DNA from 3 places in the Paraburkholderia sp. BCC1876 genome. Region 3 is predicted to be linked to each of the others. Evidence: riboswitches for the same ligand, from Rfam matches in the RefSeq annotation. Region 3 holds a riboswitch; each other region holds the start of a gene.

Region 1 (7,095 bases), on a different contig from region 3:
GGCCCGGCCATTTTCACGTAGGTGTCGTAGCCGAGGACATCGGTCGCATGGTCGAGCGCGAGGCGCGCGGCGGGCACCATCAGCTCGGCGCTGCCCGGGCCTAGACCGATGACGGTCAGGCGGCCGCGTCCCATGCCGATCGTGTTCGCGTCGATGGCGAGCGGCGTGAGTGCCAGCGCGACGCCCGCGTCGGGGTCGTCGTGGAGGGTTTCGTAGGGGATCCGCAACGCCGCGTGCAGCAGGTTGCTGGGCGGGGCGCCGTCTTCGGGACGGGTTTGGGCGAAGCGCAGTGGGACGTTCAGGCTCGAAGCGGCTTCGGCCAATGCGGGGTGCGTCATTCGATCCGACGCGGCGAGCAGGGCGGCTAGTGAAAGCGTCGCGAGGCCATGTTCGTTCAACGCAGCGCGTACGCTTGCCGCAATTTCGGCGCTTGACGAGCATGCACTCGCGCGAGCGCCATCGCCATCGCTAGCACCAGCAGCCACCGCCGCCACCGCCGCCACCACGCTGCGCGGATGAATCACCAGCTCATCCTCACGCCCATCCCACGCACGCGGCGTCACGCGAATCGCGAGACGCGCCGATGCCGAGCGCGGCAATTGCGCGTCGTCGAGCCACGGCGCTTCACCTTCGACGCGCGTGTTTTCCCCCGCCAGCAGATCCGACACGAAGCGTTTGCCTTGCCCGATATCCGCCAGCGTGTAACCGTCCGGCGGATTGAGCACGCAGGTACCGAAGCGCAATTCGCCGCTCGTTGTAATTGCGGGCGGCACCTTCAACGCGGCGGCAATCTCGCGCGCCATCACATTGACGCCGGCAAGACCGCCGAGCAGCGGCACGACCGCGCTGCCATCTTCGGCCACCGCCAGCACCGGCGGCTCGACGCCTTTGTTCGTCAACAACGGTGCGACGCAGCGAATCACAATGCCGGCCGCGCACAACGCGACGATCGGCGTACCGCTCGCATACAGCTCGCGCAATTGCGCGCTGAGTTCGGCGTACGGCACGTCGGCGGTCACGCGTCCTTGCAGCGCGTACACCTGGCTGCCGGCATACAGCGTCTGAATGCGCCGCGCGGTTTCCAACGCGCCCGCGCCGAGAATCACAATGGCGGGGGCGTTCATCCTTGCCATTTTTCCCCCGGCACGACCAGCAGCGAAAAATACGGCGACGCCATCGGATCGACGTCGGCGAGCGGCACGATGCGCTGGTTGCCCATCGTCGCGCGTTCCACGTACAGCGCGCGATCGGCGAGACCGAGTTCGCCCAGCACGCGCCGCACCTTGTCGAAATTGCGGCCGAGTTTCATCACGACGGCAGCGTCGGCATCGGCGAGACGGCGGCGCAATTCGGCTTCGGGCAGCACGCCGGAGAGCACCGACAGGCTCTGATTCCGGTACACCAGCGGCGCGCCGAGCACGGCCGCGCCGCCGAGCATCGAGCACACGCCCGGCACGACTTCGCTCTCATAGCGTGGCGCAAGGCGGTCGTGCAGGTACATGTACGAACCGTAGAAGAACGGATCGCCCTCGCAGATCACGGCGACGTCGCGGCCCGCATCCAGATGGCCCGCGACGATCTCCGCCGCGCCGTCGTAGAACTCGGCGATGATCGCTTCATACGAGAGCGGCGGTTCGAGCGCTTCGGTGGTGACGGGATAGACCAGCGGCAGATGTTGCTGCGTGTCGTGCAGATGCGCTTCGATAATGCTGAAGGCGTTGCCTTTCTTGCCCTTCGCGACGAAGTAAGCGACCACCTGCGCGGCCTTCAGCAGACGCAGCGCTTTCAGCGTGATGAGTTCCGGGTCGCCGGGGCCGACACCGAGTCCGACTAGACGTCCTCGCACGGTCATTTATTCGACCTCCGTGGCCAGCGCGTTGACGGCGGCGGCGGCCATCGCGCTACCGCCGCGCCGGCCTTCGATCGCCACATAGGGCACGCCGCGGCTGTTTTCCGCGAGCAGCGCTTTCGATTCCGCCGCGCCGACGAAGCCGACCGGAAAGCCAAGAATCAGCGCGGGCTTCGGTGCGCCGTCATCGAGCATGTCGAGCAGATGGAACAGGGCAGTCGGCGCATTGCCGATCACGACGACGCTGCCCGCCAGATGCGGGCGCCACAATTCGAGCGCGGCGGCCGAGCGCGTGTTGCCCAGTTCGCGCGCGAGCGACGGCACGTCCGGATGCGTGAGCGTGCAGATCACTTCGTTGTTCGCCGGCAAACGCGCGCGCGTGATGCCTTGCGCGACCATGCCCGCATCGCACAGAATCGGCGCGCCTTGCGCGAGCGCCGCGCGGCCGGCCGTGCCGGCGCCTTCGGAAAACCGCAGCGCGTCGACCACGTCGACCATGCCGCACGCGTGGATCACGCGGACCGCGAGCTTGTCGAGGTCGGCGGGAATGCGCGACAAATCGGCCTCCGCGCGGATCGTCGCGAAAGATTGGCGATAGATCTCCTGACCGTCGCGGATGTAATCAAGCATCGGGGTTACTCATGGGTTTTGCTCGTGGGTGTCGCTTATCGGCGTCGTGAATAGGGGCGTCGATAGGGGTGTCTATTGAGGCTTCGATAGCGGCGTTGATTGGGGCGTCGATAGAGGCCAGGCGTGCGAGCGTGTCGGCGGCCTGGTCGATCGTTAGTCGACGCGCGACGCAGGCGCCGAAACCGGGCTGGCCGTCGCGTCGATACAGGTCGTAGGCGCCGGGCGCGATCGCCAGCAGCGTATACGGCGCGCAATGCGCGGCGGCGCACGAACGCGGACAACCGCTCAGATGCACGTCGACATCGGCGGGCAGGCGCGGCGCGAGTTGCAGCGCGTCGGTTTTGGTGTCGGCGAGGCTTTTGGCGCAGCCGGTCGAACCGGCGCAGGCGATCAGACGCGTAATGGCCTGCGCGGGGTCGGTGGCGAGGCCGAGTTCAGCCAGGCTGGCTAGTACGGCCGGCACGGCGTGTGATGCGATGTCGGGCAGCAGGACGCTTTGCCAGGGCGTCATCCGCAGTGTGCCGTTGCCGTGCTGTTGGGCGAGTGTGGCGAGGCCGTGCAGAGTGGCCGCGTCGAGACGTCCGAGCGGCGGCTGGCCGCCTGCGTGCCAGGTGTCCGGCTGGCTTTGCTCGTGTGCGCCGAGCCGGAGCGTCGCGTCGGCGGGTGTGCGGCGTTGCCACCGGGCTAGCGACGCATCGCGTGACAGCGGGAAATCGACGTAGCGTTGCGCGTGGTGCAGGAGCGCATCGGCGGAATGGGTCGCGAGCAGGTGACGCATACGCGTGGCATCGGCTGCGGCGAGGTCGAGAAACGTGTGCAGCAACGCGCGGATCAGCGCGCAGACTTGTGACGGGAGCACGGCAGCTAAAGCGCCGGTGTGGCCGGCGTGTTGCGATCCGGTTTCAGGCGGCCAACCCGCTAGCCCGAAGACAAACCGCACGTGATCGACATCTCGCGTCGCCGCCAGCCACACGTCATGCGGATGATCGATACGCGCAAGCTTTTCGCCGCCATCCAGCAACAGCGCGAATTTTGGCGACAGCGCCGCGAAACGCGGCTCGCTTTGCAGCAACGCCAGCAATTCGGCGCAAAGGGGACCTGTATCGAACAACGCAAACGGATCGCGTCCCGCGGCGGGGCTGATCATCACGTTGCGGACATCGTCGGCTGCGAGGGCGGTCGCTGGGTAGGCGGCGGTTGGATTTACGTGGCCGGCTTCCGCGGCTGCCACCGTCTCCGTCGGCCTAGGCGCCGCCTCAATCAACGCGTCGGCCGGTCCAAGCACGCCCTCAAGCAATGCGCTGCTCGGCCTAAGCCCGTCCTCGACCAACGCGTCGCTCGGCCCAAGCCCCGCCTCCATCAACGCCTCGATCAACGCCGCCTCCTGCCCGCTGCGCACGCCCCGCACCTGCAGATTCGCCCGATTGGTCACCTCAATCGCGCCGGCGGCGTGCAGCACGCTCGCATCGGCAATCGCGCGCGCCTGGGCCGCGCTCAACGCGCCGCCGGGCAGCTTGATCCGGCACAGCCCCCCGTCGCGCGCGACGACGATCCGCAGCAGCCCCGGACAGGCCGACGGCCGCAGCGCGAGCGCCGCATGTTGCATAACAGGGGAGGACGAAGCTTGCTTCAAAACGGACACCGGGTAGCGTCGCGCGGTGGCCCGAGCAAGCCTGGGAGCGGGCGTTGCTGCGGCATCGGTACACCCCGCCCGATGTTGGTTGGCACGAACAGTCTCGCCGGCAGGTCTCCTGGCTGGCAGGTCAAAGTCCGTCGCGGCCTTCCCGGTCGAACCAGTGGCGCGCAGCGCGGGCGGACTCGCTGCATACAGTTGCGGGGGCAGCCACAGTGACACTGTGTTCCCTCTTAGGCCCCGAAGGGCGCCGGCGGCTGTATTATGCCTTTTTTCGAACAGCATAACGAGGCTGGACGCCTTGATCGGCGTGGCTCAGCGCATTATTTGAAGATACAGAATAAGGATGGTCGGATGCCGGCATGGCTGACCGTGGTGGGCATTGGCGACGACGGCTTCGCCGGTTTGGGGCGGTCCGCGCGACGTGCGTTGCTGGCGGCGTCGGTGGTGTATGGCGGCGAGCGGCATCTGGCGATGCTGCCCGCGCGTCTCACGGCGCGGCGGGCCGCGTGGCCGCGTCCGTTCGATCTCGCGCCGTTGCTCGCCGAGCGTGGCGGTGCGGTGTGCGTGCTGGCGAGTGGTGACCCGATGCTGTTCGGCGTCGGCGCGACGCTCGCGCGTCAATTGCCGGCGGATGAGTTGCGGGTGTTGCCTGCGCCGTCGTCGTTGTCGCTGGCGGCCGCGCGTCTCGGCTGGCCGTTGCAGGACGTCGCGACGGTGTCGCTGGTGGGCCGTCCACTGCCGGCATTGAACGCGCATTTGCATCACGGCGCGCGCGTTTTCGTGCTGAGCGCGGATGGCCGCACGCCCGCGGCGCTCGCGGCGTTGCTGAACGCGCGCGGCTTCGGCGCGACGCGCATGATCGTGCTGGAGCATCTGGGCGGGGAGTTGGAACGCCGGATCGACGGTCGCGCGGATCAGTGGTCCGCGAGCGAGGTGGCCGCGTTGAATCTGATCGCGCTCGAATGCCGGGCGACCCAGGGCGCGCCGCGTCTGCCGCTCACTTGCGGCTTGCCCGACGATGCGTTTCGTCACGACGGTCAGTTGACCAAGCGCGACGTGCGGGCCATCACGCTCGCGCGTCTCGCGCCGACGCCCGGCGAGTTGCTGTGGGACGTGGGCGCGGGCAGCGGTTCGATCGGCATTGAATGGATGCGCGCGCATCCAGCGTGCCGCGCGATCGCGATTGAAGGTCACGCGGAACGGCAGCGCTTTATCGAACACAATCGCGATGCGTTGGGCGTGCCGGGTCTGCAACTGGTGGCCGGTCGCGCGCCGGATGCGCTGCAGGGCTTGCCGGCGCCGGATGCTGTGTTCATCGGCGGTGGCGTGACCGTGCCGGGCGTGCTCGAAGCGTGCTGGGCGAGCTTGCGCGAAGGCGGCCGGCTGGTTGCCAACGCGGTGACGTTGCAGGGCGAGGCGGCGTTGGTTGCGTGGCGCGAGCGGTTTGGCGGCACGTTGACGCGGATTGCGTTGGCGGATGCGCAACCGCTCGGCGGTTTCGATACGTGGCGGCAGGCGTTGCCGATTACGTTGCTGGAGGTGATGAAGCCGGGGCGTGGGGTGGACGCGGCAAGCGTCGGAAGCGATGCGAGCGGCGCAAACAAGGCAAACACGGTCAGCACCGCGAACACCGTCAGCGCCGCAAACAGCGGCACCCCGCAATGACGCGAATCCTGCTGCTAGGCGGCACTGGCGACGCGTTACGAATCGCGCATCAACTCGATTCCACGCACGTGTACAGTCTCGCGGGTCTCGGCAAGGTGCCCGACGATCTGGCGTGCTCGGTGCGTGTCGGCGGTTTCGGCGGTAGCGACGGCATGGCGCAATACCTCGCGGACGAACGCATCGGCCTCGTGATCGACGCGACCCATCCGTACGCCGCGCAAATCAGCGCGAACGCCGCGCGCGCCAGTCATGCGGCGCAGGTGCCGTGTTGGGCGCTGCGCCGTCCGGCCTGGCAGCCGCAAGCCGGCGACGATTGGCGGATGGTCGGCGACTGGAACGAACTCACGGCGGCGCTCGCGCCATTCAGAAAGCCGCTGTTCACGCTCGGCCGCGAACCGCTCGCGCATCTCGACGAAATTCCCGCGCATCAGTTCTGGACTGTCCGCTGTCTCGATCCGCACCAGGACGCCACGCGCGCAAGGATCATCGCGACGCGCGGCCCGTTCACGCTCGAAGGCGAACGCGCGTTGTTCGCGCTGCAAACCTTCGATGTCTTGGTCAGCAAAAACAGCGGCGGCGGCGCGACGGAAGCGAAACTCGAGGTAGCGCGCGAACGTCGCTTGCCGGTGGTGATGTTGCGCCGGCCCGACCTGCCGGCGGTGGATCGTGAGTTCGACAGCGTTGACGGTCTGCTCGACGCACTGCGAGTGCTCGCGTGAACCTCGGTCTTAACGGCGGCTTGAATCGTAGTGCTAGTCACGGCCTCCGCCACCACGTGAGCTTGTGCCGCGAAAACGGAAGCGGCCACTCACGCAGCGCATGCCACCCACGCCACCCCAACAAACCACGGAGCAGTCAATGACGGTGTTTTTTATCGGCGCGGGTCCAGGTGACCCGGAACTGATCACAGTAAAAGGCCAGCGCCTCGTCCGCAGTTGCCCGGTGATCCTGTACGCCGGATCGCTGGTACCCGACGCGGTGCTTGAAGGTCACACCGCCGAACTCGTCGTCAACACCGCCGACCTCGATCTCGACCAGATCGTCGCGTTGCTCAAAACCGCGCATGACAACGGCCAGCATGTCGCGCGCGTGCACTCCGGCGACCCGTCGTTATACGGCGCGATCGGCGAACAGATCCGTCGTTTGCGCGAGCTGAACATTCCGTACGAAATCGTGCCGGGCGTGACGGCGGCCGCCGCCTGTGCCGCGACGCTCGGTTGCGAACTCACGCTGCCCGACGTTTCGCAGACGCTGATTCTCACGCGCTACGCGAGCAAAACCCGCATGCCCGAAGGCGAACAGCTCGCCGACCTCG
Region 2 (7,095 bases), on a different contig from region 3:
CGGGAATCACTTCGTAGTCGAGCGCCTCGCCGCCGCCTTCTACGATCGACCTGGCGATTGCTTCGACAATGCGAATCGTGCTGTCGTACAGCGACGGATCGCCCCACACCAGAAACGCGCCGACCTCGCCGTCGTTCAGTTCCTCCGCGATCAGGCGTTCGAAGATGCGTTGCTTGTCGCGGTTCAACTCGTCCACTGCGGAGCGATAGTCGCCTTCGTCGGGGCGGCGTTCGGGGCTGCTCGCCTCGACGATCCGGTAACGCTCGCCGTCCACGAAACGCTCGATGATCTGCTTGCGCAGCGCGATCAGCTTCTCTTTCGCGACGCCTTTATCCATCACGAAGAACACGTCGGCCTGGTTGAGCGCGTTGATCGCCTGAACGGTCAGGTAGTCCGGATCGCCCGCGCCGATCCCTATGATCAGGATTTTTTTCATCAAGAGATTTCCGGTTAATGAGGATGAGTGGAGATCAGCTCGATGCTGTCGAGCTGCGCCGCGCAGATGTCGCGAACGATCCTCACGAAATCGTCGAAGTAGGGCCGCCCCGCAATGTCTTTAGGTGCGACCGCATACAGTTCGCTCCACAGCCCTGCGGCGCCGACCCGTTTCGCGAGCACGTAGTCGTGATCGACGTAATTCTTCACGCCCCAGTTCGGCAGCGCCGCGATGCCGCGCCGGCTCGCCACGAGTTGCATGATCGCGATGGTCAGTTCGGCGGTGCGCCGTTCGAGCTTGATGCCGGCCGGTTCGAGCACCTCGCGGATCAGGTCGATACGCGCCTCCGGCACCGGGTAGGTAATCAGCGTCTCGCCTTGCAGGTCTTCCGGGCCGACACGCCGCTTGTTGCGCAGACGGTGTTCATTGGCGATCACCACCTGGATCTCGAAGCGGAACAACGGCGCGACGTGCAGGCCGCGTTTAGCGGTGGGCTTCGAACCGATCACGACGTCGGCTTTGCGTTCGTTCAGCAGCTTCATCGGGTCGGCGTGAAAACCCGCGACCAGATCCACTTCGACCTCCGGCCAGCGGCGCCGGAATTCGTCCATGACCGGCATCAGCCAGTCGAAACAGGTGTGGCATTCCAGCACGATCCGCAACTCGCCGCGCACGTCGCCCTTCAGGCGAACCAGATCGCGTTCGGCGGTGGCCACGGCGGCCAGCGTGTCGCGCGCGAGCGCGAGCAGCCGCTCGCCGGCGGCGGTGAAACGCAGGCCGTGGCGAGTCCGCTCGAACAGCGAGACCTCGTAATGGGCTTCCATGTCGCGGATCTGGTGCGATAACGCGGACTGGCTCAGATTGACGCGTTCGGCGGCGGCGACCAGCTTGTCGGACTCGGAGATCGCGATCAGCGAGCGAAGATGGCGCAGTTCAAGCATGGCGATACACCGAAACGGGAAAAGTCTTGATATGAATGTGGCTCATATGATGATGAAAACATGTCGCTTGATGAATCATAGCGCGACTCGCACACTGCGCGGCATTCACTCAAGGATTCTGCATGGCCCGCACCCATATTTCCGGTTTTCCGCGCATCGGCGCGCAACGTGAACTGAAGTTCGCGCAGGAGTCGTTCTGGCGCGGCGAGTCCGACGACGCCTATCTGCGCGGTGTCGGCAAGGCGCTGCGCGCGCGTCACTGGGCGTTGCAGCGGGACGCGAAGCTGGATTTCGTCGCGGTCGGCGATTTCGCGTGGTACGACCCGATGCTGAACCTGACCGCGTTGCTCGGTGCGCTGCCGGCGCGCTTCGGCTTCGAACCGGCCACGCTGTCGCTCGCGCAGTATCACGAACTGGCGCGCGGCAACAAGGCGCAGCCGGCGATGGAAATGACCAAGTGGTTCGACACCAACTATCACTACCTCGTGCCGGAACTCGGTCCCGATACGACGTTCAATGGCGGCGTCGACTGGTTCTTCGACGAAGTCGACGAAGCGCTAGCGCTGGATTTCGCGGTCAAGCCGGTGCTGATCGGGCCGATCACTTACCTGTGGCTCTCGAAGAGTCGCGTGGCGGGCTTCGACCGGTTGTCGTTGCTGCCGGGTCTGGTGATCCGCTATATCCGCATCCTCGACCAGTTGAAGGCGCGCGGGATCGAATGGGTTCAGCTGGACGAACCCGCGCTGTGCCTCGACCTCGAAGCGGACTGGCTCGAAGCGTTCGCCGCCGTCTATAACGTGCTGGGCGACGGCGGCGTCAAGGTACTGTTGGCCACGTACTTCGACACCGCCGCCGACCATGCGCCGCTGGTTGCCGGGCTGCCGGTTCACGGCGTGCATATCGATCTGGTTCGCGCGCCGCAACAACTGGACGCATGGCGTTCGGCGCTGCCGGCGGACAAGGTGCTGTCGGTCGGCGTGATCGACGGGCGCAACGTCTGGCGCGCCGATCTGGGCGAGATCGCGGCTTCGCTGGAAAGCGTTGATGCCGAGCGCGGCGAACGGCTGTGGATCGCGCCGTCGTGCTCGCTGGCGCATGTGCCCGTCACGCTCGCGTCCGAAAAGAAGCTCGACGCCGAACTCCGCTCGTGGCTCGCTTTCGCTACCGAAAAGCTCGACGAGATCGGCACGCTGGCCCTGGCGCTGCGCGATCCGGCGGCGGCCGAACCGGCGCTCGCGGCAGCGGACGCCGCACTCGATTCGCGCCGCAGTTCCGGCGGCGTGTTCAACGTGCTGGTGCAACGGCGCGTCGCCACGATTACCGACGCGATGGCGGACCGCAAGAGTCCGTTCGCCGACCGTAGCCGCGTGCAGCGTCACGCGTTGAAGTTGCCGTTGCTGCCCACCACGACGATCGGCTCGTTCCCGCAGACGCCGGCGATCCGGCAAGCACGCGCGGCGTACCGGCGCGGCGAACTCCGCGCGCTCGACTACCTCGAGCGGATGCGCGCGGAAACGGCGAGCGTCGTACGCAAACAGGAAGAACTCGGGCTCGACGTGCTGGTGCATGGCGAAGTGGAACGCAACGACATGGTCGAGCATTTCGCCGACAAGCTGTGGGGCTACGCGCTCACCGAAAACGGCTGGGTGCAGAACTACGGCTCGCAATGCGTCAAGCCGCCGATCATTTACGGCGACGTGTACCGGCCCGAACCGATGATCGTGGACAACGCCTGTCATGCGCAGTCGTTGACCGACAGGTTGGTGAAAGGCGTGCTGACCGGTCCGGTCACGCTGCTCGAATGGTCGTTCGTGCGCGACGACCAGCCGCGCTCGACCACGGCGCTGCAACTGGCGCTGGTGATTCGCGATGAAGTGGTGGACCTCGAGAAAGCCGGCATCCGCATCATCCAGATCGACGAGCCGGCTTTCCGTGAAGGGCTGCCGCTGCGTCAGGCGGACTGGCCCGCGTATCTCGACTGGGCGACCCGCGCATTCCGCATCGCGGCCGGCGGGGTGTCGGACGCGACGCAGATTCACACCCATATGTGCTATTCGGAGTTCAACGACATTTTGCCGTCGATCGCCGCGCTGGATGCGGACGTGATCACGATCGAGACGTCGCGCTCGTCGATGGAACTGCTCGACGGTTTCGGCGAGTTCGCCTATCCGAACGGAATTGGCCCGGGCGTGTACGACACGCATTCGTCACGCGTGCCGAGCGTTGAAGCGATGCAGCGTCTGCTGGAACGTGCCTGTGAGGTGATTCCCGCCGAGCGCTTGTGGGTCAACCCGGACTGCGGCCTGAAAACCCGTGGCTGGCCCGAGACGGAAGCCGCGTTGACCAATATGGTGCAGGCCGCGAAGGCCTTGCGGCAGAAACTTGTTGCGCCCGAGGTGACGTCCGATATCACGAATAATTGACGGACGGCACTACCAGTCGTTACGCTTGCGCCCTGATGGTTCCCCTGACCGGGATCAAAAGGGAACGCAGTGAGGCGCAGCAATGCGCCGAGTCTGCGGCTGCCCCCGCAACTGTAAGCGACGAGTTCGCGCCACTCATGACCACTGGGACACCGGGAAGGTCGGCGCAGAACGGCGACTCGCGAGCCAGGAGACCTGCCATCGACCGAGGTCTGCGCAGCCGTATCGGGCGGGGTGTCCCGATGCGCCAGCACCGCTCCATGCGGTCGCTCGTTGCAAAGACAGCCTAACCTCAGGACCTGTCATGTCCACCAGCACGTTTCAGAACGCTCCACCCGCGGGGGCGTTGTGCCTTCGCCTTTCCGCATCAGGCATTGGCTCACTATGAAGTTCCGTCATCTCCTCGTTACGTCCGCGCTGACGGTTTCCGCAGTATCCGCATGGCAAACCGCTCACGCCGCGGACGACGCGTCGCTGTCGCCCGACGCCCAACCGCCGGCTCAAACCACGCTGCCAAACATTCTCGTGACGGGCGATACGCAGCATCTGCCGCAATCGTTCGACCAACGCTATGCGTCGACGCAGGTGTTGAGCAAGGCGGATCTCGACCGTCTGTCGCCGGCTGATCCGAGCATCACGCAAGCGCTGGCGACGTTGCCCGGCGTGACCGTGTCGCAAAACGGCGGACCGGGCGCGACGGCGGCCGTCAGCATTCGCGGGTCGAGCGGCAGCCAGGTGGCGGTGTTCATCGACGGCATCCGGGTCGGTTCCGCGACGACGGGCCAGGCCTCGTGGGCCGATCTGCCGACCTCCGCGTTCGACCGCGTCGAAGTGATCTCGGGACCGGCCGCCGCGTCATTCGGCGCGGACGCGGTGGGCGGTGTCGTGCAACTCTTCACGAACCATGCGGCGAATCAGCCTAACCGGACCACGGTCTCGGTGGGCGGCGGTTCGAACAAGACGTTCGACACGCAAATCCGCACCTCGGGCAGCATTCCGTCCACGGGGCCGCTTTCGGCCTTGTCCGGGTTGACGTACTCGCTCGGTCTGCACGACTACAACACCGCAGGGATCGACGCCACCAAACCGTTCGCCTACGGGCACGAGGACGGCCGCAATCCGTACCACGCGCAAGACGTGGACGCGCGGCTCGGCTATGCGCGCGACAACTGGTCGATCTCGACCTTCGCGCTTTATCACAAGTCCACGTTTTCCTACGACAACGCCGGCGGCGACAACCAGCAGCTCGATCATCAACTGACGACAGGTATCGCGCTGCACGTCGATATCACGCCGTACACGCAGTTCGACCAGTCGGTCGGCTACGCGAACGACCGCCAGTTCCTCTACGCGAACGACCCGACCCTCGCCACCGATGAAATCGACTCGACGCGTTTCAGCACGTCGACTTCGCTGACGCACCAGGAGCATGGGCATACGCTGTTCGGTTTGCCGTTGTCCGGCGAGACGAAGCTCGCTTATGACTTCTCGCGCGAGCAGGCCTTCCTGCCGATCGATATTCCGTCGGGCGTGCCGGCTCGCAACGATTCGGCGGTTTCGCTGCATCAGTCGGCCGTGCTCGGGGCGTTCACGCTGTTCCTCGCGGGCCGCCACGAGATCGTGCAAGGGCAGTCGGTCAATACCGGCAATGTCGCGCTCGCTTATGCGATTACGCCGGTTTATACCGCGCGTGTTTCGTATGGCAACGCGTTCCGTCTGCCGACGTTCAACGATCTGTATTACCCGGGTTTCTCGAACCCGAACCTGTCGCCCGAACGCAGTGATACGGTCGAAGCGGCGCTCGATGCTACGACGTCGATCGGTACGTTCACGGCCGCGTTGTACGACACGCGGGTGCATGACCTCATCACGTACGACCCGGTGACGTTTGCGCCGGTAAACGTGGGGCGCGCGCATATTCAGGGCATCGATCTGTCGTACCGTGGCACGCTCGGCCGCTCGACGCCGGTGAGCCTCGCGATCGGTCTGCTGAATCCGCAGGATGTTACCGACCGCACGTGGCTCAATCGTCGGCCGCGTCAGACGGTTAGCCTGAGCGTCGATCACACGTGGGACGAGTTTCATCTGCACGCGCTGAGCACCGGCGTGACGCTGCAGTACGGTGGCTCGACTTACGACGATCCGGCGAATACGACGTATCTGCCGTCGTACGCGACGGTCGGTCTGCGTGCCGCTTACACGGTCAATTCGCATCTGACGTTGTCCGCGTCGCTGTCGAATCTGTTCAATCATCAGTACTCGACCGCGTATGGCTATAACACGTTGGGTCGGACGGCATTCGGCAAGCTGGCGTATACGTTCTGATGTTTTTTGGCGGTGTGCTGAACTGAAGAATCACTGAACCGTACGCCGCAAAAAAACGTCTGCTACGCGCTCGCGTAGCAGACGTTCTAATATGAAACTCAAACAGCGGCTTACCGCCTGAATCAGATCGCCGTCGTCACCGGCGCAACCGCGGCCGGGTCCGTAATGCTCGGCTTGCCGGTTTCGACGTGGCCGGCAATGCGCCGCACCCAGCTCGCGTTCCCCGCCACCGTGAACTGAAAGTCATACCACTGGCTGTTGCACGACAGGTCCCAGTGCGCCTCGGCCGTTTTTCCCGCCGGCACGGTCAGCGTTTGCGGCGGCGTGCCGTATGCGACGTCGGTGGCGGTGACGGTCAGCGGCGTCGTCCCCGCGTTGGCGAGCGTGACGTAGACGTTGCCGTTCGCCACGTCGTAGCAGGTCACCACATCCGGCTTCGCCGCGGCATCCGCGACCGCCGTCCCGCCAAAACGCCGGAAATAGCCGTTCGGACCGTACACGTTCACCATGTAGTTGCCGTTCGCATCCAGCGTCCACGTGTCGGTCAACTGCTTGCCGGCTTCGACGGTATACCGGCGCGGCATCGCGGTCGGGTCGCCCGTATAGACCCAGAAATGCGCGCCCTGCGTGCCGGTGTTGGCGAACGTCAACGCGTAGCCTTGCGCCTGCAACTGGCCGTTCACGTGCAATTCATACGGCAGCGCGCGCGCCGGCCGCGTGCCGGGTTCCTGTGCGCTCACGAGTTGTTGCGCGGTGCTGGCAGGGGCGGCTTGCGCCGTCGGTCGCGCGCACTGCATGTCGGCTTGCGAGACATAGGTCGTCGTGTTCGGCAGGGACGGCACGGTCGAGTCCGACTTCGAGAAGTCGAGCGCGGTGGTCAGGTCGCCGCAGATCGCGCGACGCCATGGCGAGATATTGGTTTCCATCACGTCGAAACGCTTCTCGATGAATTGCAGCACGGACGTGTGAT
Region 3 (7,095 bases):
TTCTCACGCGCGGCGCGGCCGGATTGCTGTGATCGGCGTGATACACACTCGGCTGATCGCCGGCCAGATGCCGCACCGCCGCGACCATGCCGCCCTGAAACTGGTAGTAATCGTTCGAATCGAGCAGATCGTGCTCGCGATTGTCCTGGTTCTGCAGCACCACATCCATCGCGGCGAGGCGCACGCCGAACGCTTGCCGCGCCTCTTCGCCCGCGCTCTTCTGCGTATACGCGTAACCGCCCCACGCCTGATACGCATTCGCGAGATCGGCGTCGGTCTGCCAGTGTTGCGAGTCGATCATGTCCTGCAGACCCGCACCATACGCGCCGGGCCGCGCGCTGAACACGCGCCAGCCGGCGCGCCGGCGCGCTTCGACGGCGTCCATGCCGCGCGCGATCAGCGCGTCGCGTTCGCGCAGCACGCGCGCGCGAATCGGATTCAGCTCCTCCGGCTCATCGAGTTCGGCCACGGCTTGCACGGCGGCGTCGAACAGATGCATCACGTTGGCGAACGCATCGCGGAAAAAACCGGAGACGCGCAGCGTGACGTCGATACGCGGCCGGTCGAACGCGTCGATCGGCATGATCTCGAAGTCGGTCACGCGATGACTGCCCGGCGCCCACTTCGGCCGCACGCCGAGCAACGCGAGCGCCTGAGCGATATCGTCGCCGCCGGTGCGCATCGTCGCGGTGCCCCATACCGAGAGACCGATGGCGCGCGGATAGTCGCCTTTCTCCTGCAAATGCCGCTCGATCAGTTGCTGGGCGGACTTCAATCCGAGCGACCAGGCGGCTTGCGTCGGGACCGCGCGCGTGTCGACGGAATAGAAATTGCGGCCGGTCGGCAGCACGTCAGGGCGTCCGCGCGACGGCGATCCGCTCGGCCCCGGCGGCACGAAACGCCCTTCGAGGCCGCGCTTCAACTGCATCATTTCCTGCGGACCGCACGCGTCGAGGCGCGGCAATACATCGTTGCGCAGACGCTCGATCACGCGCTCCGCCTGCGGCAAACTTCCCGCGGCCGGCGTTAAATCCAATTCGGCGCGATCGTCGCCGTCGCGGCACTCGCCGCCATCGCCACACACGCCACGCAACATCGCCGCCGCCAGCAATTCCAGCCGTTCGCGCGTATCGCCGCAATGCCGCCACGGCGCCTCGCTCACGCGCTGCAACACATCGGGACGCGGCCCGTCCCACGCCGCCGACCAATCCACCGACAACGGATCGAACAGATGATCCATCCGCAGATCGCGCGCCAGCGCATCGATCAAACCGGCCTTGCCGCCTTGCCCATCACCGACGGGAAAGCGCCCCAACGCCAGCAACGTATCGCGCCGCTGCACACCGTCAGGCGATTGACCAAACGTGTGCAACCCATCGCGAATCTGCGCTTCTTTCAACTCGCACAGCCAGGCGTCGACGCGCGTCAGCAGCGTATCTTCAGCGTCCTGCCCGTTTGGCGCCGCGAGACTCAGCTCTTCATGCAGCTTATGTTCGACGATGGTCGCCAGAATCGTGCGCCGCAAGAGTTTCGAGCGACGCGGGTCGACCATCAGCGCTTCATAGTATTCGTCGACCTGGCGTTCGAGATCCTGCAAAGGCCCGTACGTTTCGGCGCGCGTGAGCGGCGGCATCAGATGATCGATGATCACGGCCTGCGCGCGACGCTTCGCCTGGCTGCCCTCGCCCGGATCGTTGACGATGAACGGATACAGATGCGGCATCGGCCCGAGAATCAGATCGGGCCAGCAGGCCTCGCTGAGCGCAACGCTCTTGCCGGGCAGCCATTCGAGATTGCCGTGTTTGCCGACATGCACGACCGCGTCGATCCCGAACTGATGACGCAGCCAGAAATAGAACGCAAGGTACGCATGCGGCGGCACAAGTTCGGCGTCGTGATAGCTCGCGTAGTCGCCTTGCTCACGCGAACGCGACGGCTGAATGCCGACGAACACCTGCCCGCAGCGCCATCCCGCGATCATGAAACGGCCGCGCCGCAACGTCGGGTCCTGCCCGGGCGCACCCCAGCGCGCGTTCAATGCCTCGCGCGCATCGGCGGGCAACGCGTTGAAGTAAGTCAGATAGTCGTCGAGCGCGAGGCTTTGCAAGGCCGGCCGCAAATCCCGCACCACCGGGTCGTTGGTCACGCCTTCGGTGAGCTTCTGCAACAGCGCGCCCCCGTCCACGGGCAAATCGGCGAGACGATAACCCTCGTCGCGCAGCATCGCCAGAATGCCGACCACCGAAGCCGGCGTATCGAGCCCGACGCCATTGCCGATCCGCCCTTCGCTCATCGGATAGTTGGCGAGAATCAGCGCGAGTTTCTTGTCCGCGTTGTCGAGCGTGCCGAGACGGCACCAGCGGCGGCTCAGTTCGGCAAGAAAGCCCACGCGTTCGAGATCCGGCTGATAGCGGACCACGTCGACTTCGGTGTGCGGACAACGATAGGCCAGGCCCTTGAAACTGATCGCCCGCGTGATGATGCGACCGTCCACTTCCGGCAGCGCGATATGCATGGCGATATCGCGCGAATTGAGGCCATGGTTGTCCTTGAGCCAGTCCTCGCGATTGCCGCCGCTCAGGATCACCTGCAGCACCGGCGCGTCGCCGGCGAGTGCGAGCGGCTCGGGATCGTCGATCGCGGACGCGGCGAACGCGGTCGTGTTCAGCACCAGCGCGACCTGATGTTGCGCGCACAACGACTGCACGACGTCGCGGCTCATCGCATCTTTCAGCGACGTGATCGCGATCGGCAGCGGATTGAGCCCTTGCGCTTCGAGCGCGTCGATCAGCGCATCGAACACCGCCGTATTGGCCGCCTGCAGATGCGCCTTGTAGAACAGGATCGCGGCCACCGGCGCGCCGGCGCGCCAGCGCGCCTGCCAATCGGCGACGCTCGGCGTGTCGCGTTCGGGGTGATAGAGCGTGGCGGCGGGCAACGCGCGCGGCGGCGCCGGTTCACGTCCCCAGCCGAACGTGCGGTGCGCGATGCAGCGCAAAAACGCTTCTGCGTTCTGCGCGCCGCCTTCGCGCAGATAGCGCCACAACTGATGGCACAGATCGGCGTCCGCGGTGCTGCGCGCCAGCAGATTCGGATCTTCCTGCAGGTCGCCGGAAAACATCGCGAGCGTCTGCTGCTTACGCTCGGCGAGCGCAACCACCTGCTCGATGCCGTACGGCCAATATGCCTCGCCGCCGAGATGATCGACCACCACCACGCGTGCATGCTGCAACACGTCTTCAACATAGAAGTCGACCGAAGCCGGCTGCCGCAGATACGTGACATTCGCGAGTCGCAGACTCGGAAAGCCTTCACCCAGACGCGGAAACACGCTCGCCAGCAGCGACAGCGTGGTGTCGGCGGAGCTGAGCACGACGATCTCGGCAGGCTGCTGATCGATACGGATCACGCCTTGCGTATCGTCGACAAAGCCGCCCGGCGTCGTGCGCAGCAGATGCATGAGCGCTTACGCCTGGTGCGCTTCGTGGCTGGACGCGACGCCCAGCGCAACATCGAACGCGCGTTGCAGCGCGGCCTGGTCGAGGTCTTCGCCGATCAGCACGAAGCGGCTGCGGCCGCCTTCGCCGGCCTGCCAGCGTCGATCGAAATAGCTGTCGAAGCGACGGCCCACGCCCTGAATCACCAGCCGCATCGGCGCGCCCGGCAGCGCCGCGAAACCCTTCACGCGGTAAATCGTGTTGGTTTCGACGAGCGACTGCAACGCGGCGATCACCGCTTCGCGCGACGGCGCGTCCGCCTGCACGACCACCGAATCGAATTCGTCGTGATGGTGATCGGCGTCCTCGGCGGACCCATGGTTGTCGTGGCGCAAATGAATCGTTTCTTCCGACGCCGCTTCGAGCCCGAGCAACGTATGCAGATCGAGCTGACCCATGTGCGCGCGCACTATCTTCACTTGCAGCGGAATCTCTTCGCGGATCACGGCCTCGACCGCGCCTTGCTGCGCGTCGTCGAGCAGATCGGTCTTGTTCAGGATCACCAGATCGGCCGCGGACAACTGGTCTTCGAACAGTTCGTGCAGCGGCGATTCGTGATCGAGATTCGGATCGGCCTGGCGCTGCGCGTCCACGGCAACCGGATTGTCGGCGAACTGGCCGCTCGCAGCAGCCGGGCCGTCCACCACCGTGACCACCGCGTCGACGGTGAAGCTGTTCTTGATCTGCGGCCAGTTGAACGCCTGCACGAGCGGCTTGGGCAACGCGAGGCCGGAGGTTTCGATCAGCACGTGATCGATCTGGCCGCGCCGTTCCACGAGCTTTTCCATCACCGGAAAGAACTCTTCCTGCACGGTGCAGCACAGGCAGCCGTTCGCCAGTTCATACAGTTGGCCTTCCGTTTCGACGCCGTTTTCGTCGCAACCGATGCCGCAACCCTTGAGGATTTCGCCGTCGATACCGAGCTCGCCGAACTCGTTGACGATCACCGCGATGCGCTTGCCGCCCGCATGCTGAAGAATGTGCCGCAGCAGCGTGGTCTTGCCGCTGCCGAGAAAGCCCGTGACGATGGTGACGGGAATCTTGCGCATTTGAGTTTGCATCGTGAGGTCCATCCGTAGGAGTTGCACGGGTACGCCGGCGCGTTTCGTTCTGTGCGGAGGTCATGAGCGCGCGCCGCATCCCCGCGGTGTTCGCTCTGCATGTTCTGGCCGGTATCCGGGCTGGCGAAAGCGCCGCTTCCCCTTCCCGGGCGAGGAGGTTCTCGCCCAGTGGTGACATGCCGACGCGGCCTTGCGCGTGGACATTGAAGCCGGCTCCGCGGCGCCGGAGACTGAACCGGACGCCACATTTCGCTTACCGTTGCGGGGGCAGCACAGGTTGACCCGTTCCATTGCAGGCGGGCACCCTGTTTCCCGTTTAACTGCATGCGCGAGAGCGCGCACACGAGCACCAAAAGTGCGTGCGAGTGTAGGCCCGCGGCCCGCCGACGTCAAGGCGACACCGGCCGCGAAGGCTTATCGGGCGGGGCACCGTGTGCTATCGTATGCGCGCGTTTGGTGCCCGCCTATGCGCCCGCTCATGCGTTCGCATGGGCCGTAAAACGGGAATTCGTTGTATTGCATGACCTCGATGCCAGCCCTCAAACGCTCCTGCTTGTTTCATCCTTCCAATCCGCTGACGACGTGGCGCGCGCCATGCACGCCGCGATGAACCGCGCGTGGCTAAGTGTCGGCATCGGCTGCCGCTTGCATAGTTCGGCCGAACAGATCGAAGCAGCCGTGCGCGCCGCGCTCGGCACGTATCGGATCGATCAGATCCGGGTAGTCGCATCGATCGACAGTAAATCCCGTGAAGCCGGTTTGCTTGATTTCTGCACACGCCATGCGTTGCCGCTGGCTTTCTTCAGCCGTGAGCAGATCGCGGCGGTGCCGGTAGAAACCTACTCGGCAGCGGCAAAAAACCATCTCGGCGTGGACGGCGTGTGTGAGCCATGCGCGCTGCTGGCTGCGGCGGGCGAACCGACCGCGTCGCGAGCCCGCCTTACCGTACGTAAAACGATTCATGCCGGTGTCACCGTGGCGATCGCCACCTCCACCGACCACGCCATCCAACCCCAGGACCTGCCATGAAAACCGATCCCGAATCCCATCAACGGATGACCGAGCGCCGGCGCGAAGGCCACAAAAAGAAACAGGCTCAGGCTACTGTCGAAAAAGGTCTGCTGATCGTCAACACCGGCACCGGCAAAGGCAAAACCACGGCCGCGTTCGGCATGGCCGTGCGCGTGCTGGGCCACGGCATGCGGCTGGGCGTCGTGCAGTTCATCAAGGGTGCGTTGCATACGTCGGAGCGCGACTTCCTCGGCGCGATCGCCCACTGCGATTTCGTCACGATGGGCGACGGCTATACGTGGAACACGCAGAATCGCGACGCCGACATCGCCACCGCGCGCAAAGGCTGGGACGAAGCGCGCCGGATGATCGAAAGCGGCGATTACCAGATGGTGATCCTCGACGAACTGAACACCGTCCTCAAATACGAATACCTGCCGCTCGACGAAGTCCTCGCCGTGTTGAACGCCCGCGCCGGGCTGCTGCATGTGGTCGTGACCGGCCGTCACGCGCCGGACGCGCTGATCGAAGCCGCCGACCTCGTCACCGAAATGCGCATCGTCAAGCATCCGTACCGCGAGCAAGGCGTGAAAGCGCAGCGCGGCGTGGAGTTTTAAGCCGTGTCCGCGTGCCCGGCGCTCTTCATCAGCGCGCCCGCCTCGGGTCAAGGCAAAACCACGATCACCGCGGGCCTCGCGCGCTATCACCGGCGCCAGGGACGGCGCGTGCGCGTGTTCAAGACCGGCCCGGACTTTCTCGATCCGATGATTCTGGCGCGCGCGAGCGGCGCGCCGGTGCTGTCGCTCGATCTGTGGATGGTCGGCGAACCCGCGTGCCGCGCGTTGCTCGCGCAGGCGGCGGCCGAAGCAGACCTGATCCTGATTGAAGGCGTGATGGGCCTGTTCGACGGCACGCCGAGCAGCGCCGATCTCGCCACCGCGTTCGGCGTGCCGGTGCTCGCGGTGATTTCGGCGAAGGCGATGGCGCAGACCTTCGGCGCGGTCGCCTTCGGTCTCGCGCAATTCCGGCCAGAGGTGCCGTTTTACGGCGTGCTCGCGAATCGCGTCGGCTCCGCGCGGCACGCGCAGATGCTTGAAGAGGCGTTGCCGGCCGGGCTGCGCTGGTGCGGCCACATTGCCGCCAGCGACGAAATCCAGTTGCCGGATCGCCACCTCGGTCTGCACCAGGCGGCTGAGATCGACGATCTGGACGCGCGCCTTGATCGCGCCGCTGACACGCTCGCCGAAACCGCGTTGGCCGCGCTGCCGCCGCCGGTCGAGTTCGGCCCGCCTATAACGGCCGAGCTGCCGCAACTGCTGGAAGGTAAAACGATTGCGATCGCGCGCGACGCCGCGTTCTCGTTCATCTACCCGGCCAACCTCACGCTGCTGGAAGGCCTCGGCGCGCGGCTCGCCTACTTCTCGCCGCTCGCCGACGAAGCCCTCCCGCCAGACGCCGATTCTCTCTATCTGCCAGGCGGCTATCCGGAACTGCACGCGGCGACGCTCGCCAGCAACACGCGCAGC

The links. Region 3 has a riboswitch for cobalamin ahead of cobW (cobalamin biosynthesis protein CobW). Riboswitches for the same ligand answer to the same signal wherever they lie in the genome.
Region 1: it holds a riboswitch for cobalamin, as region 3 does, so the genes downstream of both, cobG (precorrin-3B synthase) here and cobW (cobalamin biosynthesis protein CobW) in region 3, are expected to answer to the same signal.
Region 2: it holds a riboswitch for cobalamin, as region 3 does, so the genes downstream of both, HWY05_RS19625 (TonB-dependent receptor) here and cobW (cobalamin biosynthesis protein CobW) in region 3, are expected to answer to the same signal.

The regions. Positions count from the first base shown of each region.
Region 1 covers NZ_CADFGI010000001.1:360,665-367,759, reverse strand. Annotated here, with positions in the region: gene cobJ (precorrin-3B C(17)-methyltransferase) at 1-1,124, opposite strand, end outside; gene HWY05_RS01470 (precorrin-2 C(20)-methyltransferase) at 1,121-1,852, opposite strand; gene HWY05_RS01465 (precorrin-8X methylmutase) at 1,853-2,479, opposite strand; gene cobG (precorrin-3B synthase) at 2,472-4,085, opposite strand; cobalamin riboswitch at 4,203-4,382, opposite strand; gene cbiE (precorrin-6y C5,15-methyltransferase (decarboxylating) subunit CbiE) at 4,467-5,780, shown strand; gene HWY05_RS01450 (cobalt-precorrin-6A reductase) at 5,777-6,499, shown strand; gene cobM (precorrin-4 C(11)-methyltransferase) at 6,639-7,095, shown strand, end outside.
Region 2 covers NZ_CADFGI010000005.1:149,967-157,061, reverse strand. Annotated here, with positions in the region: gene cobF (precorrin-6A synthase (deacetylating)) at 1-436, opposite strand, end outside; gene HWY05_RS19635 (LysR family transcriptional regulator) at 451-1,377, opposite strand; gene metE (5-methyltetrahydropteroyltriglutamate--homocysteine S-methyltransferase) at 1,500-3,800, shown strand; cobalamin riboswitch at 3,820-4,018, shown strand; gene HWY05_RS19625 (TonB-dependent receptor) at 4,185-6,125, shown strand; gene HWY05_RS19620 (phospholipase C, phosphocholine-specific) at 6,248-7,095, opposite strand, start outside.
Region 3 covers NZ_CADFGI010000011.1:246,948-254,042, reverse strand. Annotated here, with positions in the region: gene cobN (cobaltochelatase subunit CobN) at 1-3,460, opposite strand, end outside; gene cobW (cobalamin biosynthesis protein CobW) at 3,467-4,558, opposite strand; cobalamin riboswitch at 4,647-4,927, opposite strand; gene HWY05_RS31465 (cobalamin biosynthesis protein) at 5,165-5,587, shown strand; gene cobO (cob(I)yrinic acid a,c-diamide adenosyltransferase) at 5,584-6,186, shown strand; gene HWY05_RS31455 (cobyrinate a,c-diamide synthase) at 6,190-7,095, shown strand, end outside.